Regions from separate parts of the Pseudoalteromonas sp. NJ631 genome, predicted to be linked through region 3. Evidence: predicted binding sites of a transcription regulator. Region 3 holds the regulator's gene; each other region holds the start of a gene.
What was found. The regulator LexA, encoded in region 3, represses DNA repair genes until DNA is damaged. The targets are predictions, from matches to a motif close to TACTGTATNNNNATACAGTA.
Positions count from the first base shown of each region.

Region 1: the regulator LexA is predicted to act here: its motif matches at 5,103-5,122, upstream of ruvC (crossover junction endodeoxyribonuclease RuvC).
Region 2: the regulator LexA is predicted to act here: its motif matches at 8,059-8,078, upstream of A587_RS0111850 (DNA topoisomerase III).

Region 1 covers NZ_AKXJ01000001.1:82,570-93,156, reverse strand. The annotation lists gene A587_RS0100435 (YgjP-like metallopeptidase domain-containing protein) at 370-897, opposite strand; partial or broken gene A587_RS23765 (GFA family protein) at 1,511-1,880, shown strand; gene A587_RS24935 (hypothetical protein) at 1,968-2,132, opposite strand; gene A587_RS0100420 (DUF72 domain-containing protein) at 2,235-3,083, opposite strand; gene aspS (aspartate--tRNA ligase) at 3,253-5,037, shown strand; gene ruvC (crossover junction endodeoxyribonuclease RuvC) at 5,161-5,682, shown strand; gene ruvA (Holliday junction branch migration protein RuvA) at 5,685-6,302, shown strand; gene ruvB (Holliday junction branch migration DNA helicase RuvB) at 6,305-7,309, shown strand; gene tolQ (protein TolQ) at 8,311-9,015, shown strand; gene tolR (protein TolR) at 9,002-9,430, shown strand; gene tolA (cell envelope integrity protein TolA) at 9,430-10,371, shown strand; gene tolB (Tol-Pal system beta propeller repeat protein TolB) at 10,381-10,587, shown strand, end outside.
Region 2 covers NZ_AKXJ01000006.1:1,038-11,624, reverse strand. The annotation lists gene A587_RS0111885 (monovalent cation/H+ antiporter subunit A) at 1-2,665, shown strand, start outside; gene A587_RS0111880 (Na+/H+ antiporter subunit C) at 2,665-3,006, shown strand; gene A587_RS0111875 (monovalent cation/H+ antiporter subunit D) at 3,003-4,517, shown strand; gene A587_RS0111870 (Na+/H+ antiporter subunit E) at 4,518-5,054, shown strand; gene A587_RS0111865 (K+/H+ antiporter subunit F) at 5,048-5,317, shown strand; gene A587_RS0111860 (Na+/H+ antiporter subunit G) at 5,327-5,653, shown strand; gene A587_RS0111855 (methyl-accepting chemotaxis protein) at 5,870-7,984, shown strand; gene A587_RS0111850 (DNA topoisomerase III) at 8,088-10,010, shown strand; gene A587_RS0111845 (tetratricopeptide repeat protein) at 10,089-10,587, shown strand, end outside.
Region 3 covers NZ_AKXJ01000022.1:50,204-60,790, reverse strand. The annotation lists partial or broken gene A587_RS24880 (IS630 family transposase) at 1-893, opposite strand, end outside; gene lexA (transcriptional repressor LexA) at 1,334-1,948, shown strand; gene coxB (cytochrome c oxidase subunit II) at 2,309-3,451, shown strand; gene ctaD (cytochrome c oxidase subunit I) at 3,451-5,025, shown strand; gene A587_RS0122985 (cytochrome c oxidase assembly protein) at 5,025-5,603, shown strand; gene A587_RS0122980 (cytochrome c oxidase subunit 3) at 5,593-6,468, shown strand; gene A587_RS25475 (DUF2909 family protein) at 6,374-6,670, opposite strand; gene A587_RS0122975 (SURF1 family protein) at 6,683-7,411, shown strand; gene A587_RS0122970 (hypothetical protein) at 7,404-7,895, shown strand; gene A587_RS0122965 (COX15/CtaA family protein) at 7,905-8,918, shown strand; gene cyoE (heme o synthase) at 8,902-9,801, shown strand; gene A587_RS0122955 (SCO family protein) at 9,798-10,391, shown strand; gene A587_RS0122950 (STAS domain-containing protein) at 10,547-10,587, shown strand, end outside.

The DNA of each region.
Region 1 (10,587 bases), on a different contig from region 3:
TGACAGCTAAAACGATAGCCTGAGTGTTAAATTACTAGAACAGCGCCTCGAAGAGGTGTCAGGATAGCGTGATATTCTCATCAAGGCTGCATTGCTAAACAGTCGTACTAGAGTGAGATTCAGTAATAGCTATCCAGTACTCCGCTATTTAACTTTTTAACTTTTCGATGAGTCAAGTTTGGTAGCGCATTCTTTATGAAGGATGAGAGTTTTAAAGTGAGCCATCACGTTTATAAATTGAGCTAAATTGGGGCGTAAATTCGGCTCAGGTAATAAGCGTTATGTAGTTATAACCCTCAGTTTGCGACAATCAAACTTATCTAGTTCTTGGTAATCACACTCATTCAAATAAATATCAAAATTTGATTTTTATTTGTAAATTTGACCTTTTAATTCTAGTTGAGTTAGGTATACACGCATTTCAAACTCTAGTTGATGGTAGTTAGGGAGCATATGCTGGCACAATTGATAAAATGCCTTATCGTGTTGCTTTATTCTGATGTGGGCTAACTCATGAACAACAATCATTTCTAAAAACACCTCAGGTGCTGTTTTGAAAATATCACTAATTCGTATTTCATTTTTACTCTTTAACTTATTTCCCTGTACTCTTGAAATAAATGTATGCAAGCCCAGAGCGTTATTTACAGCATGGATTTTTTTATCGTAAATAACTTTACTTAATGGAGAGGACTTCCGTAAGTGAGTGTTCTTTAAATTTATGACGTATTCACGAAGCAATTTATCGTTTTTAATATCATGCACTTTGGGGTGCTTCTTAAGTAAAAATTGACCTAGTATATCTTGCTCAATCATCGTTCTGACTTGATCTTGCACTTCAAGTGAGTACGACGATAGATACTTTAACGGAGCTAATTTTACTTTTGAAGATGGCATTCTTTGTGTTTTTAAGCTTAGAAAGATGAATAAAGAAAATTGTACCTTACTTATTTTTATTCTGATAGTGACAACAGCTAATCGCTGAGCTCTCGATGGCGTTATCTTATTGTTGAGTATAAGGTCAAAAAATTTAATCTTTATTTCAGACACAAATGAAAGTTCATGATTTTATTTCTTATGAACTAAACAGTTAGTGATGTTGACCCACAATCGTTATACATAAGTTGACAACATTTAGCTGAGAAGTCGGTTGTTAGGAGTGTCACACATCCTTTTCTTTGAAATGTGCAAGCTCATGTACAACCAGTACTTCCAGTAGCGCTTAAGGCGCTTGTTTTAGTTGATTGGTGAAACTCATATAAGGCTTTTTCGTTTTATAATTGATGGCCGTGAGGATACTTACGTTCGAGTACGATTTAATTTGCCCCGAGGTAATAAGTTGTTCAACTTACGATAGAATGGTGTTTGGGTAATGAACAAAATAGCGAGTGAAATTCAACGTGGTTACTTCTGGTACAAATCATGTCGAGCAGTATAAACAAACACGAATAGTTTCAAGAAGAGCTTGATGTATCAGGCAGGTTGTTTATGTGGCCAAGTTGAGCTGTAAATTATCGGTAAAATTAGCGGTATTATCCACTGTCACTGTTCATTGTGTCGTAAGTCTACCGCTACTACATATGCGACTAATGGATTTGTAAATACCTATGAATTGAACGTAGTAAAAGGGGCTGAACACATGAAGTATTTTAAATTCAAGCCTGGACGTAAACGTCATTTTTGTGCGCACTGTGCATCACCTCTGTTTAGTTCCAATGACAACTTACCAGACAAACTCCAGATTACGATTAGGTATATTAGAGTCGGATATCGTCGAGCGACCTATGTCTCACAACTTTGTTACCAGTAAAGCGAACTTGGAAGGTCTCGATGCGAGCTTACCTCACTACGAAGGATTTGAGCAAAGTCGTGCTAAATAGCTAACTGAAAAATGTACGTATTGAGTGTTAAAAGTGGCGCAAAAGACACGCTTGCGCCACTTTTAGAAGGCATTATGACGCAATGAGTTAGTTGCCAGCAGGTGCAGCAACGATTTGGTCTTGACAGTCTTCTGAAAAACAACAAACATGATCACCAGATATTCCACCAGCAATTTTACGAGTAGCATTGTTAGGTAATGTTTGCTTGTTTTCTGAAAGCGCTTTTAATTTCTTTTTGTTTAGTTTTATCATTTATAATTTCCTTTTTGTAAACAAGTAGGGTTACTTGTCTGTGTTTCTATTCACTGAACAAGCTAGTATATTTTACACTTGGTTGCAAGTTATAGTGAAAGTTCACAAAAAACTATTTTGCTGAGGTTGTTGTTCAGCGGGGAATAAACCCAATGTGATGTCTTTCCTTTGTAGGTCATTTATAAATTGCTTGGCTAGTATGGGGGCATCATAATTATCCGCGGTATGGAAAAACACATAGGGTGTTTTCCCTTCATCCAACCAGTGATTTATCTTGGTGAGCCAAGGGCGGTAAAAGGCGCGATTGGCTTCTAAGTCTGAACAACCAACATAACGTATCATTGGTGAGTTACTAGTTGCTATCACATGTAATGGCACTCTCGGCTTTTTTTGTTGAGCATCAATAATCGCTTGGGTGTTTGCAGGTTCGCTGAATAAAGGTCGTGTGTCCATCATGATGCGGTTGTAACTATTTGCCATTAAAAATTGGTTAAAACGCCGTTCGTTATCCGACTTGTCGAAAAACCCTAAATGACGTACCTCGATGCCTAGTTGCAGCTCTTTAGGTAATAATGAACAAAAGTCGATTATTTTTGGCAAATGTTCTGGACTGCATGCTTTAGGCAGCTGTAGCATCACCATGCCCAGTTTGTCGAAAATAGGTTCAAATAGCTGCAACCAATGGCTTATGCCTTGCTGACAGTTTTGCAGCGCCATTTCATGGGAAAAGCGCTTAGGAATTTTAAAGGTGAAACGAAAGTGCTCAGGCACATCATTTCGCCACTTTTCAATGGTGTTAGGTTTGGGATCAGCATAAAAGCTGGTGTTGCCTTCAACAGAGTTGAATATTTGCCCATATTCTTGAAGCATTCTATTGCTTTGGCAGTGAGTCGTAAAAAAGCGTCCTTTCCAGTGAGCTGAACTCCACTGTGGGCAGCCAAGGTATAACATAATTGAGCTTGTTTCGTTTAAATGGTGGCGTCAGTGTAATAAAGTTCACGAAATTTAGAAACAAAACGGGATCAAGGATGACATCAAGTCGGGTATTTTTATATAATCGCCGATAATTTTTCATATTAATGCCAGTTACCGCTTGGTGTAACTGAGAGACAGGAAAACTATGCGCTCAATATATTGCGGAAACTTAAACAAAAGCCACGTTGATCAAGAAGTAGAACTATGCGGTTGGATCAATAAACGTCGTGACCTTGGCGGCCTAATCTTTGTCGATTTAAGAGATAGAGAAGGGCTTGTGCAAGTGGTATTCGATCCTGAAGTGGAAGGCTTAATGGATAAAGCGAATACGTTGCGCCAAGAATTCTGTGTTCAGATCAAAGGTGTTGTCCGTGCGCGTCCTGAAAGCCAAGTTAACAAAGACATGGCAACCGGTGAAGTTGAGATCTTAGGTACTGGCTTAACCATTATCAACCGTTCAGAACCATTACCGCTTGACTTCAATCAGCAAAACTCTGAAGAGCGTCGTCTTAAATACCGTTATTTAGACCTACGTCGTCTAGAAATGAGCGATCGCATTAAGATGCGTGCTAAAGCGAGTAGCTTTGTGCGTCGTTTCTTGGATGAAAATGCATTCTTAGACATTGAAACGCCAGTACTAACTAAAGCAACACCTGAAGGTGCACGCGACTATCTAGTACCAAGTCGTGTTCACAAAGGCAGTTTCTATGCGCTACCGCAGTCGCCGCAGCTATTTAAGCAGCTGCTAATGATGTCTGGTTTTGACCGTTACTATCAAATCGTAAAGTGTTTCCGTGATGAAGACTTACGTGCCGATCGCCAGCCAGAGTTCACTCAGATAGATATCGAAACGTCATTTATGAGCTCTGATCAAGTTCGTGGCGTGACAGAAAAAATGATCCGCGAAATGTGGCAGTCTTTCCTAGACGTTGATTTGGGTGAGTTCCCCGTGATGCCGTACAGCGAAGCGATGAGCAAATATGGTTCGGACAAACCAGACCTACGTAACCCGCTTGAGCTTATCGACGTTGCAGACATCGTAAAAGACGTTGAATTTAAGGTACTAAGCGGCCCTGCGAACGACGAAAAAGGTCGCGTTGCAGTACTATCAGTACCAGGTGGCGCACAACTTTCACGTAAGCAAATCGATGAATACACTAAGTTTGTAGGTATTTACGGTGCGAAAGGCCTTGCCTGGATGAAAGTGAACGACCGTGATGCGGGTATCGAAGGCGTACAGTCGCCAATCGCTAAGTTCTTGAATGAAGAAGTGATCAATGCACTACTTGAGCGCACAGGCGCAAACACAGGTGACATTATTCTATTCGGCGCAGACAAGCGTAATACTGTAAACGAAGCGATGGGCGCGCTACGTCTGAAGATTGGTCTTGATTTAGAAATCACTGATCTAACTAAGTGGGCACCACTTTGGGTTGTTGACTTCCCGATGTTCGAAGAAGACGACGAAGGTAACCTACACGCGGTACACCACCCGTTTACTGCGCCTAAGGGCGTAAGTGCTGCAGACCTTGAAGCAAATCCAGCAGGTACACTTTCTGATGCATACGATATGGTACTTAACGGCTACGAAGTCGGTGGCGGTTCGGTTCGTATTCACAACAACGAAATGCAACAGGCGGCGTTCAGAATTTTAGGTATTGAAGAGTCTGAGCAGCAAGAGAAGTTTGGTTTCTTACTCGATGCTCTGAAGTATGGCACGCCTCCGCACGCAGGTTTGGCATTCGGTCTTGACCGTTTGGTGATGCTACTGTGTGGCACCGACAACATCCGTGACGTTATTGCGTTCCCGAAAACAACGCAAGCGTCGTGCTTGATGACTGATGCGCCAAGCCCAGCAAACCCAGATGCGCTAAAAGAGCTTGCTATCTCGATAGAAAAGCAGTTAGCAGAGCAAGGTGAAGGCGAGTAAGTTCGCCAACCTGATGTAAAAGAGGCGACTTTGGTCGCCTTTTTTGATCAGATGAACTAGCTTATAACTGGTAATCTATACAGTATTTTGGCATTATAACCAAAAAACCAAGAGACGATGCGTTTGGCTGTCATTTTAGGAATTGATCCGGGGTCAAGATTTACAGGCTATGGTGTGATTGCTCATCAAGGTGCAAAGTTCCAATATTTAGGGAGCGGTTGCATTAAAGTTGGTGAACATGACTTTCCCACTCGATTAAAAATGATCTATCAAGGGATCACACAGCTCATAGAGCAGTTTTCGCCGAGCGACTTTGCGATTGAGCAAGTGTTCGTTGCGCATAATCCAAGTTCAGCCTTAAAACTTGGTCAAGCGCGAGGTGCGGCCATTGTTGCGGCGACCATGCAGTCAGTGGTCGTGAGTGAATATTCGGCAAGGCAAGTTAAACAAGCCGTTGCGGGTACCGGTGGTGCAGACAAAGCCCAAGTACAGGAAATGGTAAAGCGCATATTAAAATTGCCTGGCACACCCCAAGCTGATGCAGCAGATGCGTTGGCGGTGGCGATTTGTCACGCGCACTCAAGGCAAAACTTAATAAAAATGGCAGGCGCAGCGCGTAAAACCGTAAGAGGAAGGTTGAGATAACCATGATAGGAAAATTAAGCGGAACACTGTTAGAAAAGCAGCCACCAGAGATATTAATTGATGTTGCAGGTGTAGGTTATGAAGTACAAATGCCAATGACCTGTTTTTATGAATTACCGAGCGTGGGCGAGCCGGTTTCAGTATTTACTCACTTTGTGGTACGTGAAGATGCGCAGTTACTGTTTGGTTTTAATACCAAGATCGCACGTGCATTGTTTAGAACGTTAATTAAAGCGAACGGAGTCGGTCCAAAGCTCGGACTTGCGATTTTATCGGGCATGTCTGCAGAGCAATTTGTTAGCTGCGTGAATCATGGTGATGCAACGACTTTAGTTAAGATCCCAGGAGTTGGTAAAAAGACCGCTGAGCGCCTAGTGCTTGAAATGAAAGATAAGCTAAAAGACTTTGGCAATGACTTACTCACACCGTTTAGCGATGCCGCTGTACTTGCGCCGCAAGAGCATCCGACGGTAAGTGATACCCCAGCAGATGAAGCGATTGCAGCCTTAATGGCATTAGGGTATAAACAAGTTCAAGCACAAAAAGCGGTAAAAGCCGCAAACAGAGAAGGCATGACGACCGAGAGTATCATTAAAGACGCTCTTAAATCGATGATGTAACTATGATTGAAGCAGATAGATTAATTGAACCTGAGATCCAAGGTAATGAAGATTTAGTTGATAGGGCGATTAGACCTAAATTACTAGATGATTATACTGGTCAGCCACATGTCAAAAAGCAAATGGAAATTTTTATAGCAGCGGCACGTTCAAGACAGGAAGCCTTAGATCACTTGCTGATATTTGGTCCGCCGGGTTTAGGTAAAACCACGCTTGCGAACATTGTCGCAAACGAGCTTGAGGTTAATATAAAAACCACCTCGGGACCTGTGCTTGAAAAAGCGGGAGACTTGGCCGCATTGCTCACTAACCTTGAAGAAGGGGATGTGCTATTTATTGATGAGATCCATCGTTTAAGCCCTCAGGTGGAAGAAATTCTCTATCCCGCTATGGAAGACTACCAATTGGACATCATGATTGGTGAAGGCCCAGCAGCACGCTCGATTAAACTGGATTTACCGCCTTTTACTTTAGTTGGTGCAACGACACGTGCCGGCTCGTTAACCTCACCATTGAGAGACCGCTTTGGTATTGTGCAGCGCTTGGAGTTTTATTCGGTTGCAGATTTGTCTTCGATTGTGACTCGCTCAGCGTATCATTTAAATCTAGAGATCAGCGAGTCGGGCGCAACTGAAGTGGCGCGTCGAGCGCGCGGTACACCACGAATTGCAAATCGTTTACTACGCAGGGTAAGAGACTTTGCTGAAGTGAAGGGTGATGGCTCTATCACTGAAGAGATTGCGCACTTAGCGCTGGATATGGTCGATGTTGATAAATGTGGCTTTGATTATATGGACCGCAAATATCTGCTGGCAATCATAGAAAAGTTTACCGGTGGCCCGGTTGGTCTGGATAACCTTGCTGCGGCAATTGGAGAAGAAAAAGAAACCATCGAAGATGTGATAGAACCATTTTTGATCCAACAAGGCTTTATTCAACGCACGCCAAGAGGACGTATAGTCTCTGATAAAGCTTATATGCATTTTGAGCTAAGCAAGCCAGAATAATTCAAGCAGGGTAACGAACACCTTTATTCTTCATAGCCGAGTATTCACTCGGCTATTTCATTTCTACACTCGCTTATCGCAAATCACGTGTGCATAAATCCATTATTTTGTATCCGCTCAATTCAAGCAAGATTCATTACTGCTGAAGTAATTTATCTCGACCTGTGTGGGCTATACGTTGCTTAAACTATTTGTAGATTGTCTCGTCCTTTAAACCAGGTGCTAAATAAAAACCGCAAAATGACCGAGTGTTAAAGAAAACGTGGATCGTAATAAGGAGCTTGCACCAAATTTCAGGCAAAAAAAAGCCCGCAAATAATGCGGGCAAAACAACAAGTTGAAGGAAGTAATCCAGGGAACAAGATGAGTTACTTTGGGTTTTATCCACAAAATGCGTCATCTAAGCAATACGAAAAATCAGAATCCTATTGCAAGTAACTGTGCTTTGCTGAAACTTCAGCTGCTCGCTCAGTACAGGGTGTATATTAAAGAGGTTTTGGTTTTTCATCAAACTAGAAAAATTCTTTTTTCAGATAAAAAAAACTAATACCAGAATTTTTTTTGAGGTTAAAAAGTGAGCTTAAATGTGGCGATGTATTTATGTAAGCTTATGTAAAATATGGATTTGTATGTTAAATGCGCAAAATGTAAATATTAGATAATCTGTTGTTAATTGGTAAGACCAATCTGTTTTTTGAGGTTTTATTCTCTATTTGTGCATAAAACTCCTATTTTATGCAGTTTTGGGTCATATTTAGAGGCTGTGATGGAGATTGTCGAATTTGCTTAAGTTTGGGTAAAGCAAAGGGAGTTACACTGTTTTGCTCTATTTATCGTCAAATACAATGAATTCGCAGTATTGAGATTGTAAGGTATTTGTAGTGTGGTTAAACTAGCTGAACCTTTTGGTAGTAAATCTAGTCTATCTCTAGATATTGCTCGGTAGAGCGAAAGAATATAAATGGCTACCATTGCCGAAACACTTTTGGGAGTATAATAACGTGGAATCGGGACTAAATTTTGTCGATCTAATTTTAAAAGCCAGTTTTTTGGTACAACTTGTTATGTTGACCCTGGTGGGATTGTCTATTGCTTCTTGGGCAATTATCTTTCAACGTAAAACAGTCATTTCTCAAGCCCAAAGCCAATCAAAGAATTTCGAGCAAAAATTTTGGTCCGGTATGGATCTTAGCAAACTCTATAATGAAATAGCTGCAAGGACTGGTAGTGCGTCAGGACTAGAAGCGCTATTTGTATCCGGCTTTAAAGAGTTTGCAAAGCATAAAAAAGGCAATATCCAATCTCCTTCAATTGTTGTTGAAGGTACTCACCGTTCAATGCGTGTCGCGCTTTCTCGTGAAATTGAAAAGTTAGAATCAAGCCTTTCTTTTTTAGCAACAGTTGGCTCTATCAGTCCTTATATCGGTCTATTTGGTACCGTTTGGGGGATCATGAATGCTTTCATCGCGCTTGGCGAAGTGAAACAAGCAACACTGCAAATGGTTGCACCAGGTATTGCTGAGGCTTTGATTGCAACAGCCATGGGTCTGTTTGCGGCAATTCCAGCGGTTATGGCGTATAACCGATTTGCCAAAAATGTAGAAAAGCTAGAAACTCAGTACATTAACTTTATGGAAGAGTTCGCTAATATTCTTTATCGTCAGGCTGCAACACAAGTAGAGGCAAAACAAAATGTATCAGCGTAAGAGACGTCGTCCCGTCGCGGAGATCAACGTCGTTCCTTATATTGATGTTATGTTGGTGCTGTTAATCATCTTTATGGCAACGGCTCCACTTATCCAGCACGGCGTAAAAGTAGACTTACCTCAGATGGAAGAGTCTGAATTGGTTGAAACCAAAGACTCGCCACCGATTATTGCCACCATTGACGCTGAAGGTCGCTATTTTGTGACTGTTGGTACGGATCCTGAAGCACCAATGGATGCAGTAGAAGTAGCTGCGATAATTAAACTTAAGTTAGAACAAAATCCAGATACCCCTGTAATGATTAAAGGTTCAGGCAGAGTGTCGTATCAAGAAGTACTTTATTTAATGGATTTCTTGAAAAAAGCGGGTGTTCCTTCTGTTGGCCTAATGACTAAATCATTTGAGGATGAGTAATGAGTTCATTATCTAGCAGCGTAGTTAAGTCAGTATTGCTTCATGGCGCAATTGGCGGTCTGCTATTTGCTACGGCAAATTTTCAAGTTGATACACCTACTGTGATGGAAGTCACCTTAAATCCACAGCAAAAAGACCAAAAGCCTGAAAGGGCCGTTTCTGCGGTGTCGGTTGATCAGCAAGCGGTTGAGAAAAAGATTGCGGATTTAAAAAAGCGTGAAGAAGAAAAGCAAGCTGCTGAAGATCGCCGTATTCGCGATCTTGAACAGCGTGCGCAGCAAGCTAGAAAAGACCGTGAAGCTGAAGCGCGGCGCATTAAAAAGCTGGAGCAAGAGCGTCAAGCTAAGTTGGAAGAGACTCGCCAAGCTGAGGCGCAAGCCAAACGCGCTCGTGAAATAGAGAAAAAGCAACGTGAGCAGGCTGATAAAGCGAGAGCTGAAAAAGCCGCTGCGGAAGAAGCTGCTAAAAAGGCTGCAGCTCAGCGCCAAGCTGAGGAAGATCGCTTAAGAAAGGCCGAAGAGGCGAGGAAACGTCGCGAAGCTGAGGAAAAACGAAAAGCGGAAGAAGCGGAGCGTCAACGCCAAAAGGCACTTGAAGAACAAATGCTTCGTGACCAGCTTGCTAAGGAGCAGGCAGCAAGAGCGAAGATCCGTCAACAGCAAGTATTGAGCGAAGTGGATAAGTTTAAAGCACTTATCATGCAACGAATTCAAGCAAACTTGCTTATCGATGAAACAATGAAAGGTAAACAATGCCGAGTAAACATTCGTCTAGCCTTTAACGGCCTTGTGACGCATGTAGAGTCATTGGGTGGCGACAAGCTAGTTTGTGAAGCTGCTATCCGTGCTGTGAAAATGGCTGATACTTTACCTGTTTCTAAAGATAAAGACGTGTTTGAGCAGCTTAAGAATATCAATTTAACAATTAAACCAAATTTTTAAAGGACGAACATGCTAAAGAAGTTCACAACCTTATTGCTGGTTTTTACTCTGGGTGTATCACAGTTTGCGCAAGCCGCACTTGAAATTGTGATAACAGAAGGGGTAGACAGTGCCAGACCTATCGCAATTGTACCATTTAAATATAATGGCACTGGTGAAATGCCGTCGAGTTTAAGTGACGTTATTTCTGCAGACTTGATGCGCAGTGGTAAATTT
Region 2 (10,587 bases), on a different contig from region 3:
TGTTGATCTCGCCCCTGCCGTTTTCGCAGGAGAGACTATTCGGTACACATTTGAATGGGTCCCGCTTCTAGATATTAACATCGCGTTTAGACTGGATGGTCTTGCGTTGTTGTTCGTTTTCATGATCTTGGGCATTGGTATGCTGGTTATCTTCTATGCTAGATACTACCTTAGCAGCAATGATTCCATGCCTAAACTTTATGCCTACTTAATGCTCTTTATGACCGCCATGCTTGGCATCGTTATGTCTAATAACGTATTACAACTGTGGTTATTCTGGGAGCTTACCAGTATTAGTTCATTTTTACTTATTAGCTATTGGTGGCATAAATCAGAGGCTCGCAAAGGGGCGAAAATGGCACTTGCTATCACTGGCGGTGGCGGCTTAGCACTGCTTGCTGGCTTGATGTTGATAGGTGATATTGTTGGCAGTTATAACTTGGATGTGATTTTATCGAGTCGTGAGCTTATTCAATCCCATGCATTATATGAAGTGGCGTTAATCCTTGTGCTACTGGGGGCATTTACCAAGTCCGCGCAATTCCCATTCCATTTCTGGCTACCGCACGCGATGGCTGCACCAACGCCTGTAAGTGCGTACTTACACTCTGCGACTATGGTGAAAGCTGGAATATTCTTACTGGCGCGCTTTTATCCTGCGCTGGCGGGTACAGAGCTATGGTTTATTCTCGTTGGCTTAACGGGCTTAGCGACGCTGCTCGTTGGCGCCTATATCGCGTTATTTAAGCATGATCTAAAAGGTCTTCTGGCGTTTTCAACGATCAGTCATTTAGGTCTTATTACGTTATTACTTGGTCTGGATACTGAGCTTGCGACTGTCGCGGCGGTTTTCCATATTATTAACCACGCGACGTTTAAGGCTTCTTTATTCATGGCGACGGGGATCATCGACCATGAAACGGGTACTCGTGATATGCGTAAACTTAACGGTATGTGGCGTTTTATGCCCTATACCGCAACGCTTGCGATGGTTGCCGCTTCTGCGATGGCTGGGGTGCCGCTACTTAATGGTTTCTTGTCTAAAGAAATGTTCTTTGCCGAGACGCTACACCAGCAACTTCTGGGCTCTATGTCGTGGTTGATTCCAATTTTGGCGACAATCGCCGGTGCATTCTCTGTTGCGTATTCGGCGCGATTTATTCATGACGTATTCTTCAACGGAGATCCAATTGATTTACCTAAGGAGCCACATGAAGCGCCACGCTATATGCGTTTTCCAATCGAAATCTTGGTCGCTTTATGTTTGATAGTCGGCATGTTCCCTAACTTTATCGTTGATGGCATGTTAAAAACAGCATCAAGTGCGGTATTAGGGGAGGCTGCGCCAACCTTTGAGGTTGCTATTTGGCATGGCTTTAACTTACCACTGCTTATGAGTGGTCTTGCGGTATGTGGTGGTTTATTAATTTATACTCAGCGCAAATATCTATTCCAATTCCAAGCTTCATTACCGCCAATGAACGCTAAGAAAACGTTTGAACGGACTATGTACAACATCGTGTCTTGGAGTCGCGCGCGTGTAAACGCAATAGAAAATGGTTCGCTACAGCGTTATCTGATGCTGATGTTTATTGTTGTGCTGGTGAGTGCGGGCTGGCCATTGTTTGAAATGTCACAGTTAGTGGGTAATTTAGAGCCGACGCCAATTGACGTACATAACGGTATTGGTGCTGGTTTATTAATGATTGGAGCAATTGGCACGGTTATCTGGCATCGTACTCGTATGGTTGCACTGCTAATGATTTCGGTTGTTGGTCTCATGGTGTCGGTTGCCTTTACGCGCTTCTCAGCACCGGATCTGGCGCTTACTCAGTTAACGGTAGAAGTAGTAACCATTATTCTGTTAATGCTTGCGTTATTCTTCTTACCGCAAAGAACGCCGAAGGAGTCTAGTTCTATTCGCGTACTCCGTGATATGGGGATTGCTTCAGCAATTGGTGTGATCATTGGAAGTATCAGTTACGCCTTGATCACAAGACCGCTGGATAGTATTTCTGAGTTCTTTATTGCAAACGCCAAAGTTGGCGGTGGCGGGACGAATGTCGTTAACGTTATCTTAGTGGATTTCCGTGGTTTTGATACGCTAGGTGAAATTACTGTACTGGGTATTGCGGCGCTGGGGATTTATAAGTTGCTGATTAATTTACCACTATTTATGCCAGGCAGTGACAGTGAAGGCAGACCTTGGGCTAAAGAGAGATATCCGTTACTGTTGGCAAGTATTTCGCAAAGCTTATTGCCTTTGGCATTGCTGGTTTCGGTTTATATTTTCTTGCGCGGCCACAATCTACCGGGTGGTGGGTTTATCGCGGGCCTAATCACGGCGATAGCCTTTATTTTACAATACATTGCTCATGGTTCGAATTGGATTGCAGAGCGCTTTGATGTCAATTACCGCAAGATTATCGCAACGGGTATCGCTATTTCTCTAGCAACCGGTGTGGGTAGTTGGTTCTTTGGCAAACCATTCTTAACCTCATGGTTTGATTATTTTGATATCCCATTGGTAGGTAAAACTGAGTTGGCAAGTGCCATCGCATTCGACCTTGGTGTTTATATCACCGTGGTTGGTGCAACGCTGATGATTTTGGCGAGCCTAGGTAAAGTAACGGCAAATGCGCCCAAAGAAGAGGTGAATATTTAATGGAATTGCTTTATGCATCGTGTGTGGGCTTGCTAGTAGCCTGTGGCGTATTTTTGATTCTACGAGCAAGAACATTCCCTGTTGTTCTTGGTTTAACTATGTTGTCTTATGCGGTCAACTTGTTTTTGTTCGCATCGGGTAGATTGACCTTAAACAAAGCTGCAGTGCTTGGTTATAGCAGTGAGTATGCAGATCCACTGCCGCAAGCCTTGGTATTGACGGCAATTGTTATCGGGTTCGCGATGACGGCATTTGTCGTGATCTTAGCTATTCGCGGTCGTTCTGATTTGGGTAATGACCATGTAAATGGCATTGTTCCTGACAAAAAGGGTAAAGCATGATCCAACATTTGACTTCTTTACCTATTTTATTACCCATGTTGGCAGGGGTGATCCTGCTGATGCCACCGTGTGGTAAAAACTTAGCGATTAGGCGTAAAGTTTCAGTACTTATGTCGCTGATTACGTTTGCAGTTTGTGCCTCACTTTTACTACATGTTCAGCAGTCTGGCATTCAGGTTTATGCGATTGGTAACTGGCAAGCACCGTTTGGTATTGTGTTAGTTGCTGATCAACTTTCGACTCTGTTAGTCAGCTTAACCGCGTTGTTGTGTTTTGTGTGTTCGCTGTATAGCTGTGCCGGAGACGACGAACGAGGAAGTTTCTTCCATCCGTTACTGCACTTTTTGGTGATGGGGGTAAACGGCGCCTTCTTAACTGGTGACGCGTTCAACTTATTTGTATTCTTTGAGATTTTGTTGATAGCGTCTTATGCACTACTAATGCATGGTGGTGATAAGCACAATACCCGTGCTTCACTGCAATACGTGATCCTAAATCTAGTAGGTTCGTCGGTATTTTTGATTGCATTAGGTATCTTGTACGGTGTGCTTGGTACTTTGAACATGGCGGATATGGCATATAAGATCACTTTCTTACAAGGAGATGATGTTTATCTTGCTAAGATTGGCGGCTTATTGTTATTGGTTGTATTTGCGCTAAAAGGCGCCTTGCTACCGCTTCATCTATGGCTGCCAAACACCTATGCAACCGCGTTGCCTGTTGTTGCCGCTTTATTTGCAATCATGACTAAAGTGGGTGTGTATTCCATGATGCGCGTGTATACACTGATTTTTGGCGATCAAGCTGGTGAATTAAGTCATATGGCACAAGAGTGGCTATGGTGGCTCGCTCTGGCGACTATCGTCATGGGTGGAATTGGCGTGCTTGCTAGTCAAGACTTACGTAAGCTGTCTGCAAATTTAGTGGTGGTGTCGGTTGGTACCTTAGTGGCATTAGTCGCCGTACAAACTGTAAATAGTAGTGCTGCAGCCATTTACTATTTAGTGCACTCGACGTTAGTGTCTGCTGCATTGTTCTTACTCGCTGATTTAGTGGGGAAACAAAGGGGTAAAGTTGCCGATAGGATCACCGCAGGTCGCCCAGTAGTACAACCCATGTTACTTGGTATCATGTTTGCGATAGCGGCAATCACTGTGATTGGTATGCCACCGTTATCAGGCTTTATTGGCAAAGTATGGATCTTAAAGTCGACCATCGAGTCTAGTCACACATATTGGTTTTGGGCGGTGTATTTGTTAGTAAGCTTAGCGGTATTAGTTAGTGTCTCAAAAGCAGGTAGCACTGTGTTTTGGCATCATACGGGTAAGGTCGATACGCAATCGGCAGAAAAAGCGCATCCAGCCCAAATTATCGCAATTCTTACCTTGATAACTTGTGCACCGTTAATGGTGATTTTTGCCGGTCCATTGACTGATTATGCATTGTCAGCAGCCGACTCTTTGCACGACTTTTCAAGCATGACGAATGCAGTGTTAAAAGGAGCGAAATAGATGCGTTTAGAAGCAAGGTTTAAATGGCTACCAACTCCATTTCGCAGTCTACTGCTGTTTACCGTATGGTTATTGATGAATAATAGTGTTTCAGCTGGGCATATTATTCTCGCGACTATTCTAGCGATTGTGATCCCGCTTATTACCTATAGGTTTAGAACTAAGCAACCACTGATCATTAAGCCATGGCGTGCGTTTACTCATTTGCTGTTGGTGCTTTACGATATCATTACTGCCAACGTTGAGGTCGCGATAAAGATCTTAGGACCAACGAAGAAATTACGCCCTGGTTTCGTGTTGGTGCCGCTCGATATAGATCAAGCTATGCCAATCACTATTTTAGCCAGCACGGTATCTTTAACTCCTGGCACCGTAAGTGCTGAGGTATACCCTTGGCCAGAGTCTGTAAAAAGTGGCGAAAAACCAGAACGTAAATACTTACTGATCCATGTGTTAGATCTTACGGATGAGCAAGCATTGATTGATACAGTTAAATCTCGTTATGAAGCGCCATTGAAGGAGATTTTTGAATGCTAGAAACTGTAATTCTTATTGTCTTTGCGATGATAGGTGTATCACTTTTGCTAAATCTTTGGCGTTTGGTTGTTGGACCTTCAATTCCAGATAGAATTTTAGCGCTCGATACCATGTACATAAATACCATTGCGCTTATTATTCTTTATGGAATGAGTATGGGGACTGCATTGTACTTTGAAGCCGCATTACTAATAGCAATGCTTGGTTTTGTAAGTACGGTTGCAGTATGTAAGTATTTGCTACGCGGCGACATCATAGAATAGGAGAGCGATATGTCAGAATGGATAATTTCTATTTTATTACTGTTAGGTGGTGCATTTGTATTGATAGGCTCTATTGGTCTTGTGAAAATGCCTGACTTTTTTATGCGTCTCCATGGTCCTACAAAAGCTACAACGCTTGGAATGGCGTGCTTATTGACCTCGGCAATGGTGTATTTCAGTACCACGACTGATGGCGTGAGTGTAAAAGAAATCTTGATTTCAATATTTTTGTTGCTCACCGCCCCCATCTCTGGATATATGCTGATTAAGTCAGCAATACATCACCGTTTGCCAAGTAATGAAAAGACGACTGGCAAAGACAAGATAAAAAAATAGTGCTTCGGCGCTATTTTTTTATCCACCACTTTATAATTTATTCCTCAAAATGCTTCACTTAAGTATCATAAATTTCAGTACGTTATTAAATTTTTTGCTACAGTTAAAAAAGACTTCATAGTCGCCGATAAAAATAGGGGTCACTCGTTTTATCAAGTTGATGATGAACGTGCAGTGCAATTTGTTTGCATACTAAGTCTAAAAACTGGGAATGTTATGAAACAAGCTTCGATTAAAAACAAACTCTTATTCTTTGTAACAGCATTAGTAACGAGTTTGGTTGTTATATTAGTGACAACAATGTGGTTTCACCTTGCAGCAGAAAATACCAAGCAAAGTGAAGGGGTCCAACAAGCGATTTATGATGAAATATCCCAAGGTCTTATCGCTAAAGGCAATCAATATGGGCAACGTGTGGCTGGCTTTATCAATGAAGCCTATCGTGTTCCTTACACTTTGGCGGGTGTGCTATCGCATACCGCCGAGCAGGATCCTCTGAGCCGAGAACAAGTGCAAGAAGTTGTCAATGGTGCGCTAAAGCAAAATCGCTTTGTGTCTTCTATGTATGCACAGTTTGAACCGAATGGTTACGATGGCAATGATGCCAGTAATCAAGGTGGTTCGAGTCACTCTGTGCCGGGCGCTGGTACCTTAGAGCTCTACTTCACTCAAGAAGCTGATGGTCCGATGCAACAAAAAGTTGAGTCGGCAGAAGAAAAATATGCCGATGCAATCAATGAATTTGGCCTACGAGAAGCCGAGTGGTATCTGTGCGCAAAAGATAAAATAGCGCCTTGTATCATGGAGCCCTATTTATATGAAATTTCTCCGGGCAACAAAATGCTGATGACCTCATTGACTACACCAGTCGTGGTCAATCGTCAATTTAGAGGTTTAGTGGGCGTGGATGTAAATTTGCCGATTTTTCAAACTATGGTCGACGAGCTCTCAAACTCGCTTTACTCAGGAGCCGCTAAGGTAACCTTGTTAAGTGAGCTGGGTCTTGTTGTGGGTTCTAGTCACTATAAGAATTTAGCACGCCCACTTGCAGAGTCGACAAAGTCAGATAGGGCTGAGGTGTTAAAATCGCTGCACACAGGTTCTGGGATTAAAGAGCTTGGTGAAGATTTAGTCGTAGCAGTACCGATCAATATTGCGTTACCAAACACCACTTGGTCTCTGGTAATCGAACTACCTAAGGCAATTGCACTTAGTTCTGCTACAACGCTGCAAAGTCAGCTGGAGGAGTCGACAAACTCCGTTGGTCGCTGGATGCTTATTATCGGTATTGTTATTGCTGTTATTGGCATTGCGATTGCGGTGGTATTAGTGAACACAATTATCGGCCCGCTTACTCATATTCAGGAACGAGTCGAGAACTTAGCTTCTAGCGAAGGCGATTTAACGCATGAGCTAGAAGTGAGCCATCATGCTGAGTTGATTGCCTTGGCACATGGCTTTAACCGCTTTACTGATAAACTACGAAAAATGATTGATGACCTCAAAGGTCTTGCTGAATCTTCCTATGAGCAGTCGCATCGAACAACAGAAGCTGCGATTAACATCAAAAACAAAGTCGCTAATCAGCATCTAGAGATAGACAGCGTAGTTACTGCAATTAACGAACTCAGTGCGACCGCTTCAGAGGTGGCCCGGGCGTCTGAAAAAGCGGCTGCAAGTACGAATCAGGCCGCGGATCAAGTTCAGCAAAGCGAACAAAGCATCATTAAAACGACTGAAACGGTGCAATCAATGGCGGATCAAGTCATTGATGCAAAACAAGCGGTCGTGAAGGTATCTGAACGCAGTGATGATATTTCCAAAATACTAGAAGTGATCAGAGCCATTGCAGAGCAAACTAATTTACTGGCCTTAAACGCGGCAATTGAAGCTGCAAGGGCGGGGGAACAAGGGCGTGGTTTTGCGGTTGTTGCAGATGAAGTTCGAGCTTTGGCGTCAAAAACACAGGCGTCGACGGACGACATTAGTAAACTAATAGATAACCTACAGAGTGAAGTCGCGAACTCAGGCCGGATCATTGAGAGCTCTGTGCAGCTAGGTGAAGACGCAGTGAGTTATTGCCAAGAATCGGCTAGGTTAATGAGTACGCTAGTTGCTGAGTTGACGAGCATTTCTAATGAAGTAACGCAAATTGCGACGGCTGCGGAAGAGCAAAGCATGGTTACCGAAGAAATTAATACGAATACGACGGGCATTTCAGACGCCGCTGCTGAGCTTTCGAAGTTCGCTGATGAAGTAGAGCAAGCGGCCAGTTCAATGACGCTGATAGTCGAACAGAAACACAAGCAACTTAATTTATTAAGAACGTAAATTTGTTGGTTTGCAAAGAGACTGGAGACAGTCTCTTTGCAGCTATGGCGTTTTTCATCAAAATTCACTATGATAACTGTATCTATATACAGTTAAGCCAATCATGAAACTCTATATCGCAGAAAAACCCTCTTTAGGTCGAGCAATCGCCGATGTCTTACCAAAACCACATAAAAAACAAGATGGTTATATAGAAGTCGCGAATGGTGATGTGGTTTCTTGGTGTATAGGCCACTTGTTGGAACAAGCAGAACCTGAAGACTACGATGCCAAATACAAAAAATGGCAGTTTCATGATCTACCAATCGTGCCTACTCAATGGCAGTTCAAAGCAAAGCCAAAAACAAAAAAGCAGCTTAGCACTTTAAAAAAGTTACTCACAAAAGCCGATGAAATCTACCATGCTGGAGATCCAGATAGAGAAGGGCAATTGCTCGTGGACGAAGTATTTCAATTCGTAAATTTGCCAGAGCGGAAAAGAGCAACGATCCGACGCTTGTTGATCAGTGATTTGAATCCACAAGCTGTGAAAAAGGCATTGGCTTCGACACGTTCTAATCAAGAGTTTGTTCCTTTAAGTGTATCTGCACTTGCAAGAGCTAGAGCGGATTGGTTATTTGGTATGAATTTAACCAGAGCGTTTACGTTGGCTGGGCAAAAAGCGGGAGTGAATGCCGTTTTGTCGGTTGGCAGAGTGCAAACACCGGTACTTGGTTTGGTTGTTAGGAGAGATTTAGAAATAGAGAACTTTGTATCTAAACCATTTTATGAGGTGATTGCACATATCAATAAACCAAATTGGGGAGTCTTTGAAGCTAAGTGGGTACCAAGTGAAGCATGTAAGCCTTATATGGACGAAGATGGGCGTGTTCTGGTTAAAGCCTTAGCTGAAAATGTTGCGGATAGGATCAGTCAAAAGCAAGCAACAATAAATAAAGTTGAAACGAAACCAAAAAAGATAAATCCGCCGTTACCTTATAACCTTTCTTCTTTGCAGATTGACGCAAATAAGCGCTACGGTTTATCGGCTCAGCAAGTGTTGGATATTTGTCAGGCACTTTATGAGAAACATAAACTGATCACTTACCCTAGATCAGATAACCGTTATCTACCACAAGAACATTTTGTTGAAAGAGAGCAAGTCATTGCGGCTGCCGAGCACAATCAGGGAATAGAAAGTAAGTTTATTAAGTTAGCTGATATGAACCTAAAAGGAGCGTGTTGGAATGATAAAAAGGTAGAAGCGCATCACGCTATTATTCCAACCACTAAAAAGCACCGCAGTGCTCAGCTTGGGCATAGAGAGTTACAGGTCTATCAACTCATCTCTGTACAATACCTTGCGCAATTCTTTCACCCCTACCGCTACAACGAAACTAAAGTGGAGTTGGAGATTAGTGGTGGTCAATTCAAAGCACAAGCGAAGCAAATCACAGATCAAGGATTCAAGATACTGTTTAAAGGTCATGAGGTAGAAAAAGAAAGCCTATTGCCGGAGTTACAGGTGGGAGAGCAACTTTTATGCGAGAAAGGTGAAGTTAAAGAAAAGCAAACCCAGCCGCCAAAGCATTACACTGAAGCCACCTTATTAGGTGCAATGACAGGTATTGCACGGTTTGTTTCCGATCAATCTATCAAAAAGGTATTGAAAGACACTGACGGGCTTGGCACCGAGGCGACGCGGGCCGGAATTATTGAACTTTTGTTTAGACGGCAGTTTCTTAGGCGAGAAGGTAAGACGATATATTCTACGGCGCTGGGAAAAGCATTTATTCAAACCCTACCTGAGTCACTTTCATTACCAGACAGAACTGCGCTCTGGGAGTCATTGCTCGGAAAGATCGCCAATAAGGAAACGTCGTATAATCAATTTATGCAACCGCTTTGTGATGAGTTAGGTGGATTTATTGACAGCGCTCAGTCTATCAATACGAATGCACTGAAAGGCGTCCCTGTACCTGCATTTAAAAAACGTGGGGCAAGAAAGGGGAAATTTACTCGAAAGAGAAAGCCAAGCTCTGCATAATTGTTTTCTTGGCTTGGTTGTAAATTCAGATAGTGTCACTATATCAACCATATTAATTACTCAGACAGAAAATAGAATATGAGCAATAAAATCCAACTAACCCCTGAAAACATTCAGCAAGTAATAACCGACCCAAATCCAGAGAAAGTGTTATTACTAACCTTTTATAGCAATCAAAACCCTGAATGTGTTCAGCAAGACCAAATATTGGAGGGGATCGCGGCTGCTTATAGTGAGCACATAACCATAGGTGTTATCGACTGTGATGTCCAACAAGCTCTGGCATCTCAACTCGCTCAGCAAATTGGTTTACAAGCTTTGCCAACGATTGTGATTTTAAAAGGTGGTGCGCCAGTAGATATGCTGGCAGGGGCAAAAACAGAAGAAGAAATTAAAGAAGCTTTGTCTGAGCATTTACCATCACCTGAAGTTATTTTACTTGATCAAGCGAAGCAATTCCTTGCAAGCGGCGAGCTAAATAATGCCTTTAGTTATGCGAAGAAGGCATACGACATTGACAGTAGTAACACTCGGGTTAAGTTGGTGTTTGCGGATATCTGTATGCAAATTCAAAAAT
Region 3 (10,587 bases):
GCAGCCAACTCCATACTTGCTCTATTGGGTTCAGCTCTGGTGAATAAGGAGGGAGTTTGATAATGGAGACATTATCAATATCAGTTACCAGTGATCCCTGATGCCATCCTGCGCCGTCCATTAACACAACAGCATGCCGTTCAGGTGCTGTCTTCTCAGATATTTGTTGCAAGTGCTGTTTCATAACACTCATATTTACCCATGGTGTGATGAGTGCTTCAGTCTGCCCCGTGCTTGGGCAAACAGCGCCAAATAGATAAGCATAATCAAACTGTTGTTGTTTGACTGCTCTAGGCCGAGTTCCCTTTTTTGCCCAAAGGCGTGTCGTGGTGTTTTGCTGACCAAATCTGGCCTCGTCTTGAAACCAGATATCCACGTCATTCAGGTTGATAAATAGCGGGATCGTTTTGATCAAGTCCGTTTGCAGTTTTTTTAAAGTCCTGCTGAACTTGTTCGGACTGTTTCGGGTGGCGAGAGCGGCTAGTTATCCAGCTAAAGCCTAATTTCTCCAATAATTTATAAATCGCATTAGGGTGGTAAGAGACGTTAAATTCAGATTCAATGTATTGCTTTATACGATACCCTGTCAACCTACCACCGTTGTCATTTTGACTGTATTTTTCAATATACTGGCAAAGTTGTTTCTGCTGCGTATCGTTCAGATAACAACGTTTACCGATAGGTTTTTTAGCGTCAAGGCCAGTAAGCCCCTCATTAAGGTAGCGCTTTACCCACTCATTTACCATTCTTCTGCTGACATGCAGCATGGCAGCAATTTGCGTTTTATTGTGGTTATCACGGTAGTGCGCGACCGCTAAATAGCGGATCTTTTTACGCGCGTCTTTTTCTGATTTAGCTAACTTGAAAAGTTCGGCAGAAGTATGAGTATTCAAAGTTTATTTGTCAGTTGGAAAATAAATACAATTAGATCACAAATCATTACGGAATGGTATTAAAACCTCGCGAGGTAAACTCGCTCCTACCACAGTATCAGCACAGTGCAACATGGTGCGAGGTGGTTTATCCGCCGATGGTTTGCAATGAAGTTCTGAAAAAATATTCTAAACCTAAGTAAATGCGCTCCCAGCACAGTATTAGCAAAGTGCAACATGGTAGGAGGTAGTTTATCAGCCCAAAATCTTAATAATCTATTTCTTATTGCTTAGGGTCGTAGGTTATGCTTTGAGGCACGGACTTCGCTTCTTGTTAAATGCTACTCTAATTAATGCTATCAGCAAGTACACTTAAAATATGTCGAATAAAGAAACATTTGCGATTTTTTTTGAGCTGTATATACTTACAGTAAATAAACCACTGTATGGAACACCAGTTAATGCGTCCTCTAACAAAACGACAAGAACAAATCTTTGAATTAATAAAAGTATTCATAAAAGATACTGGCATGCCTCCAACTCGTGCAGAAATAGCTGATGCTTTGGGTTTTAAGAGTGCAAATGCAGCGGAAGAACATCTTAAGGCGCTTGCGAAAAAGGGAGTTATCGAAATGGTCCCTGGTGCAAGCCGAGGGATTCGACTTGTAGAGGATGAATCCGAACAACTTGGTTTACCTATTATCGGTCGTGTTGCTGCTGGTGAGCCTATTCTGGCAGAGCAACATGTAGAAAGTCACTGTAATGTAGATGCGAGTTTTTTTAAACCTAATGCTGATTATCTTTTGAGAGTTAATGGTATGAGCATGAAGGATATTGGCATTATGGATGGTGATCTACTGGCTGTTCACAGTACTCAAGTGGCTGAAAATGGCCAAGTGATAGTGGCTCGTGTAGAAGAGGACGTGACAGTTAAACGTTTTGAAAAGAAAGGAAAGAAAGTCTTATTGCATGCTGAGAATGAAGAGTTTAATGCGATTGAAGTGGATCTTGAGCATCAAAATTTCTCCATTGAAGGGTTAGCCGTCGGCGTTATCCGAAGTGCTGACTGGATGTAGTTTTTGAGAGCGAGCGTAGCGTTAAAGATAAAGTTGCGCTTGCTTTAACTATATTTTGTTTAAAAAGTGATAATTAACTTTTCTAACTATGTGAAAGTAGGATGATTATAGTGACTTTAATCATTTAGTAATATTTTTAGTTTTCTGATCTTTATACACTATTTTTCATCATTCTTCGTTTTAATCCCTATAGTCCCCAGTTTTGATTCTAAAGTCGGTCTTCTCAAAAATCTTGCAATTTGTTTGTTTTTTGACTAATTGGTTAATAGTCGTGCAGTAAGTCTATGTACAAATAGACAATATGACAGTCATCCAATAATAACAAAAGACAACCACGAGTTGTCTTGAAGGAGACGTCAAATGAAAATTTGTCGATTAGTTGTAGCATTCATCGCAGTGCTAATCGCCATGCCCTCACTTGCTAACAGCGCTTATAATATGAGGCAAGGTGTTACAGACATTAGTCATCAAGTGTATGAGCTTCACATGACCATATTTCTAATATGTTGTGTCATAGGTGTGATTGTGTTTGGGATTATGTTTTGGGCGCTTATAAAACACAGAAAGTCAAAAGGCGTTGTTGCAGCGCAATTTCATGAAAGCACCAAAGTGGAAATACTTTGGACTGCAATTCCCTTCCTGATACTCATTGGTATGGCAATACCAGCCACAAAAACGCTTATTGCTATGGAAGACACGAGTAAAGCTGATCTGACCATTAAAGTCACAGGTTCTCAGTGGAAATGGCACTATGAGTATATGGGGCACGATGTTGAGTTCTATTCCTTACTCTCTACTTCGAAAGATGAAATTAGTGATCTTAAAGAAAAAAATGAAAATTACCTGCTTGAAGTTGATAAGCATTTAGTTATTCCCACCGATAGGAAAGTTCGCTTTTTGATGACCTCAGATGATGTCATCCATTCTTGGTGGGTGCCTGATTTTGCGGTGAAGAAGGATGCCAATCCAGGCTTTATAAATGAGGCATGGACAAAGGTAAACGATGAAGGAATTTACAGAGGCCAATGTGCTGAATTATGTGGCAAAGATCATGGCTTTATGCCAGTCGTCGTCGAGGCTGTAAGTCCTGATAAATTTGATAGTTGGCTTAACGATGCTAAAGCTGAAAAAGCAAAAGCAGAAGCTGAGTCACAAGCAGTTGCCCAACAAACTCTTTCGAAAGAGGAGTTAATGGAGGTTGGTGAACAAACTTACATGGCTTATTGCGCAGCTTGCCATCAACCAACGGGGCTTGGGCTACCAGGTGTCTTCCCTGCAATGAAAGGGAGTAAAGTCGTCACTGGAGATATTAAAGCTCATATAGATATTCTCCTTTTAGGCCGCCCAGGAACTGCGATGCAATCTTTCGCAAAGCAATTAACAATCAAACAGATCGCGGGGGTTATCACCTATAAAAGAAATAGCTGGGGTAATGACACCGGCGATGTTATTCAGCCAAGTCAAATACAGCGTGAGATAGATGCATTAGAGGAGGGTAAGTAATGAGTGCCATCGTAGAAGAACATTCACACCATACAGCTCCCAAAGGCTTAAAGCGCTGGCTGTTTACCACCAATCATAAAGACATTGGAACACTGTATTTATTGTTCTCACTAAGCATGTTTTTAATCGGTGGTGCTATGGCGATGGTGATCCGAGCCGAGTTATTCCAACCAGGGTTGCAGCTTGTAGATCCGCATTTTTTTAATCAAATGACGACAGTACATGGACTAATAATGGTATTTGGCGCAGTCATGCCCGCATTTACAGGCCTTGCCAACTGGATGATCCCAATGATGATTGGTGCTCCTGATATGGCGCTACCTAGAATGAATAACTGGAGCTTTTGGATACTACCCTTTGCATTTGCAATTTTACTGATGTCGTTATTTTTGGAAGGCGGCGGGCCTGCTTTCGGTTGGACTTTTTATGCGCCACTATCTACAACGTATAGCAATGACAATACAGCATTTTTTGTTTTTGCGATCCATATAATGGGCATTAGCTCTATTATGGGAGCTATCAACGTTATCGTGACCATTGTCAATCTTAGAGCTCCAGGTATGACATGGATGAAGTTGCCTTTATTTGTCTGGACTTGGCTGATCACTGCATTTCTTCTGATTGCAGTTATGCCCGTACTCGCTGGCGCTGTGACTATGGTATTGACTGATAAGTTCTTTGGAACGAGCTTTTTTGATGCAGCAGGTGGTGGTGATCCTGTTATGTTCCAGCATATATTCTGGTTCTTTGGTCATCCTGAAGTGTACATCATGATATTACCTGCCTTCGGCATAATCTCTACGATAGTACCGACATTTTCAAGAAAGAAACTGTTTGGCTATGCATCAATGGTTTATGCAACCGCGTCGATTGCTCTGTTGTCGTTCGTCGTTTGGGCTCATCATATGTTTACTACGGGCATGCCTTTAGCTGGTGAGTTGTTTTTTATGTATGCAACTATGCTCATATCTGTGCCTACTGGCGTTAAGGTTTTTAATTGGGTAGCTACAATGTGGCGAGGTGCTATTAGTTTTGAGGTGCCCATGCTTTTTGCCATTGCGTTTATCGTACTTTTCACAATTGGCGGATTTTCCGGTTTGATGTTAGCAATTACGCCCGCAGATTTCCAATATCACGATACCTACTTCGTTGTCGCGCATTTCCATTACGTGTTGGTTACGGGTGCAGTATTCTCAATAATGGCCGCCGCATATTATTGGTTACCAAAGTGGACAGGTCACATGTTTGATATCAAATTGGCTAAATTTCACTTTTGGCTCTCTTTGGTTAGTGTGAACGTATTGTTCTTCCCTATGCACTTTGTTGGTCTTGCTGGCATGCCAAGGCGGATCCCTGATTATGCTCTACAGTTCGCTGATTTCAACGCGATCATTAGTATCGGAGGGTTTGCTTTTGGTCTTTCTCAACTGTTGTTTGTTGCAGTGGTTTATAAATGTATAAAAGGTGGAGAGCAGGCCCCAGGGAAAGTGTGGGATGGGGCTGAGGGATTAGAGTGGCAAGTACCATCTCCGGCTCCTTATCATACCTTTTCAACGCCACCGGAGATTAAATAATGCAACATGGACGCCTGCTTAAGAAGCTAATTTTGTTGACGCTAGGTATGTTTGCTTTTGCCTTTGCACTGGTTCCTCTATACGACGTTTTTTGTGATGTCACAGGCCTAAATGGTAAGCCATCCATGGAAATCGCCAAGCAGAGCGAGTCAATTGTGCAAAGTCGACAAGTAGATGTGAGCTTCACAACGCATAGTCAAAGCCAGGCGCCATTTAAGGTCGATGCAGTCGAGCATTCGGTTAGAATTCAACCCGGTAAGCTAACCGATGTCAAATTCATTGCAAAAAATTTGAGTGATAGTGAGCGTGTGTTGCAAGCGATCCCTTCAGTGTCTCCAGGGAAAGCGGCAAAGTATTTACACAAAATGGCCTGCTTTTGTTTTGATCAGCAACCAATGAAAGGCAAAGAAGAAGTTGAGTTTGTCTTGAGGTTCTATGTAGATACGGAGCTCCCAAGTGATGTTGAGGAACTCACGCTTTCATATACGTTGTTTGATATTACAGAGCGAGTTAGCAAACAAGACAGTGATGGACTGAATATGCTGGCCGCTCGAGAGGAGTTCAAATATGAACCATGAACAAGAAAAATATTACGTGCCTGAGCAAAGTCCATGGCCAATCGTCGGGGCTTTTGCACTTTTCTTTATCGCTGTTGGCGCTGGCTTAACGATTATTCAACTTAAATCAACCAGTAATAGTGGAGTAATGCTACTGCTCGTGGGTATTGCTGTGCTGATCTATATGATTTTTGGTTGGTTCAGGAATGTGATCCAAGAATCTCAAACTGGATTATATTCTGCCCAAATGGATCGTTCGTTCAAGCAAGGAATGGGATGGTTTATCTTTTCCGAAGTTATGTTTTTTGCTGCTTTTTTTGGCGCACTTTTTTATGCTCGAATGATAGCTGTGCCGTGGTTAGGCGGTGCAAGTAATAACGCCAGTACCAATGAGGTTTTGTGGCCTCAATTTGAAGCTGTATGGCCATTGCTCACAACTCCAGATGGAACTGTCACTCAAGCTATGGGTTGGCAGGGACTTCCGCTGATCAATACGATTATTCTATTAGCATCATCAGTAACCCTTAGCTTTGCTCACGTAGCTTTAGAAAAAGAGCAAAGGGCGAAAGTGAAGGCGTTCTTAGGGTTAACAGTACTACTTGGCGTCGCATTCTTAACCTTGCAAGTGGAAGAGTATATTCACGCTTACCAAGATCTGGGGTTAACTCTCCAGTCGGGAGTTTACGGTAATACGTTCTTTTTGCTGACAGGATTTCATGGTTTTCACGTCACACTTGGCGCGATCATTCTTTTCGTTATATGGATAAGGGTATTAAAGGGTCACTTTACCGCTAAGAATCACTTTGCTTTTCAAGCTGGGGCTTGGTATTGGCATTTTGTTGATGTTGTTTGGTTGTGCCTGTTTGTATTTGTTTATGTGTTGTAACAACGGGTGAAGAGTGTAGCTTTATAAAGCCAAATTGAGCGGCAAGACAGATTAGAAGTACGACAGCTATTGATGCATAAACTCTTTGTTGCAATAGCCTCGCCATCGACTCTTGTTGCTCTGACTTGAGCATGACTAGCATAGCTCTAAATAGATTTAGAAAAACGAGTAGTAGCAATACAACAATAATAATTTTAATCATAAGGGGTGTCCGATGGATTTAGGTGCACTTTTTAAAGGTAGATCAAAACCCCCCATATTGGCAGCATTAATCGTTGTTCTTTTATGTGGCTCGCTCTCTTATTGGCAGTGGCAAAGAGCGCAGCAAAAACATGTGTTGCAGCATAAAGTTGAGATTGAAAAATCGCTAGGCGTGGCTAATGAGCAGCAAGTAACATCCCAGCCGCTCACGCAATATGTTAATGCTGAAGTGTCGATTACAGGGAGTTTTGTAGGCGATGCGGTTTGGTATTTAGATAATCAAGTCGTGAAAGGCCGAGTCGGTTTTGATGTAATTGGCATTATAAAAATTTCCGAAACTGATGAGTATCTAGCTGTTAATTTAGGTTTTGTGCCTCAGCTGGCTAGTCGCGTGCCTACCGTTTTCTCTCTTCCAAGTGGCACCGTTTCTCTGCCTGTCTATATCAAATCTAGTGCTAGTAAGCGGTTCACCTTAGCTAAGTCTGCGGCTGAGGAGACAACAAAACAATCTGTGATTCAGTATATTGATGTTGATTACTTGTCTGCGGAGTCAGGTAAACCTCTTTTACCTCTAATTGCCTACATGACTAAAAATAGACTTGATGGAACTGAGCCCCATTATCAACCGGTAGTAATGTCACCGCAAAAACATGAAGCTTATGCTTTACAGTGGTTGCTTATTGCCTTGGCCGCGGTAGTAATTGGCTGGAAACTTTCAAAAAAGGAGAATAAAGATGTCTAAAAGCGCGGCATGGTTTATAGGGCTGTTCGTATTCCCCTTACTATTGGCATTTGTTGCCTTAAAGGTCGGCTGGATACCACATAGCACGACTAATCACGGTGAATTTTTAAGTCAGGAGGTTCGCCAATCAGAGCTGGTTTTAGATACTGAGTGGAGTATCGTTTATCAGCGACCAAAGCAGTGTAATAAGCAATGTTCTTTACTGCTAGATAGCTTACCTAATTTGTATTTAGCGCTGGGGAAAAACCAGCAGAAAGTATCGCTTGTGGTATTACAAGAGCGAAATGAAAAAGGTATTGAGTACGCTACTTCTTTGCCGATATACCTCAACCAGTTAGATGAAAACTATCTCTACCTAGTTGATAAAACTGGGTTATTTGTACTTAAGTATGCACCAGTAGCAAGCTTAGAAGAAATACGAAGTGTACAAAAAGGGCTACTGAGTGATCTGAAGAAATTATTGAACTACTCTCGTTCAAGTTAGGAGGTAAATATGTCCAAGGTAAGAATAAAAATCGCAATATTTGCCTGTTTCGTCGCAATAACGGTAGTGACACTTGGCGCCTTCACACGTTTAAGTGATGCGGGACTTGGGTGTCCAGATTGGCCTGGGTGTTACGGCTTTTTAACAGTACCAAATGAGACTCATGAACTATCTGCGGCGAAAGACAATTTTCCACATTTAGAAGTGGAAGCAGAAAAAGCTTGGATTGAAATGATCCATCGCTATTTTGCCAGCTTCCTCGGGTTACTTATTTTGGCACTTGCATGCATAAGGCTATTCAAGAAGCAAAAAACAAAAAACCCTAATCGTCACTACTACTTACTGCTATTGCTTGTGTTATTTCAAGGGGCACTTGGGATGTGGACCGTGACGATGAATTTACAGCCAGTTATTGTGATGGGTCATTTACTAGGTGGGTTTAGTATTCTTGCATTGCTGGTGTTATTGGTTTTAAGGCTGAAATACACCACTATTACTGCTAGTGTAACTAGCCTTACCTGTCGTTTATGTTATGTGGCTCTTGGTGTGTTGATTATACAAATTGCGCTTGGTGGGTGGCTTGCAGCCAATTATGCTGCTCCACATTGTACAGGGTTGCCGCTATGTGACAATCTGCAACTTTTCTCTTGGCAGAGTTTATTTACGCTTCCTGAAGCTTCAGCGACTTATGAGTTTGGTGTTTTGCCATTCGAATCTAGAGTATCTATTCACTTTATCCATCGGATATGGGCAGTTATTACCGTTTTAATGTTACTTGCTGCATGCTGGCCACTGCTTAAAGCAAGTCAAAACCGAGTACTCCGACACTCAGCGCTTGTCGTTTTAGCTTTAATTTCTATACAAGTTTTGGTTGGGGCTGCAATAGTACATTTTCAGTTTCCTCTATTGTTGACACTATTCCATAACTTCATGGCAGCTATGGTGTTATTAGCAATGGTGAGATTGTGCTTTTTTATCAGCTTGGCGCAAAAAGTAGGGGTGAAATATGCTTCAATTAACTAATTTTTTAGAGCTTCAAAAAGCAACTACGCTATTACAAGCCTACTTTGGCATGTGTAAGTTCAAAGTAGTATGTATGTTAGTTATTACTGCTTGGGTCGGGATGATGTTAGCACCGCAAAGTGATAAAACATTATTGGCACAGTTAATGAGTTTGTTTGGCATTGGTTTACTTTCAAGTAGTGCAGCAGCTGTAAATCATATCGTGGATAGAGAAATAGATAAAAAGATGGCGCGAACACGAAACCGACCGTTAGCGACAGACTCCGTTTCTGTATCATCAGCTTTAATCTTCGCGACAGGCCTCGCAATTTCAGGATATGCTCTATTAACTATTTTTGCCAATCAGTTATGTGCGCTACTTACCTTAGCCGCGCTATTCGGTTATGCCGTGGTTTATACGTTATTGTTAAAGCGCGCAACACCTCAAAACATAGTAATAGGGGGGTTAGCAGGAGCGATGCCACCTCTGTTAGGTTGGGTCAGTGAGACTGGTCAGCTTGGTGCAGAGCCTTGGTTGTTAGTAATGATCATTTTTGCTTGGACACCTCCCCACTTTTGGGCATTAGCTATTGCTCGTAAACGAGATTACGAAAAAGCCGAAGTCCCTATGTTACCAGTAACGCATGGAAACGAATTTACAAAACTCTGTGTGCTATTTTATACCATCATTTTGACTTTAGTCTGTTTGCTACCTTACCTAGTGGGAATGTCTGGTTGGATCTACTTGCTGGTCTCCGGCATAGCAAATGTCGCTTTTATTTACAAAGCCACAAAGCTTATGAGAACAAATAGTTTAGAGTATGCTATGAGGGTATTCTATTTCTCTATCTGGCATCTTTTGATAGTGTTCATTGCACTCTTTGTGGATAAAGCATTTATATGAAAAAATTTTTCTTAATTATCTCTATGTTAATTCTGTTTGGTTGTGGGCCTGCGCCAGATGTGTCGGAAAAAGTGGTTTGGTACCCTAAGCCTAAGGACGTGAAAGCGTTTGAATTAAGGGATCAATACGGTGAGGTAGTCTCAAATCAAGACCTTACCGATAAATGGAACTTGCTGTTTTTGGGTTACACTAGCTGTCCCGACGTGTGTCCTATGACGCTGTTGAAGCTGACTCACGTATATCAATCCGTAAAAAACAAAAGTGACTTACAAGTATGGTTTGTATCGGTCGATCCTAACCGAGATACTGAAGAGAGGCGTTTAGCCTATATCAAGCACTTTGATCCTAATTTTAAAGCGGTATCTGCCGATCATTCGGCTTTATTTCCGTTTGTGAGAGATCTCGGTTTAATCTACGCAATAAATCAGGAACAGGCAGAAGAGTATTATGTTGATCATAGTGCGTCTGTAGCATTAATTAACCCTAAAGGGCAGCTTGAGGCTATTTTCAAACCCACTTATACAGCTGGAGCTGTCCCTACAATCGATGACAAACTACTTCTCGCTGACCTAGAGAAGATCATCAATTAGTCTTATATCGGCACTGGTCGACCCCAGTGTCGCTGTACTATCTTACCTCTAACGCTTTAATTATTTGCGGATTTTTAATCAATCTTTGTGGCATTTTTACCATCACGGTCTAAGCTAATTTTATTACTCATTTTTACAAGGATAGTCTTCAGCTCATGTTGAAACTTCCACCTGAAATGGCGATTAACCATGTGGA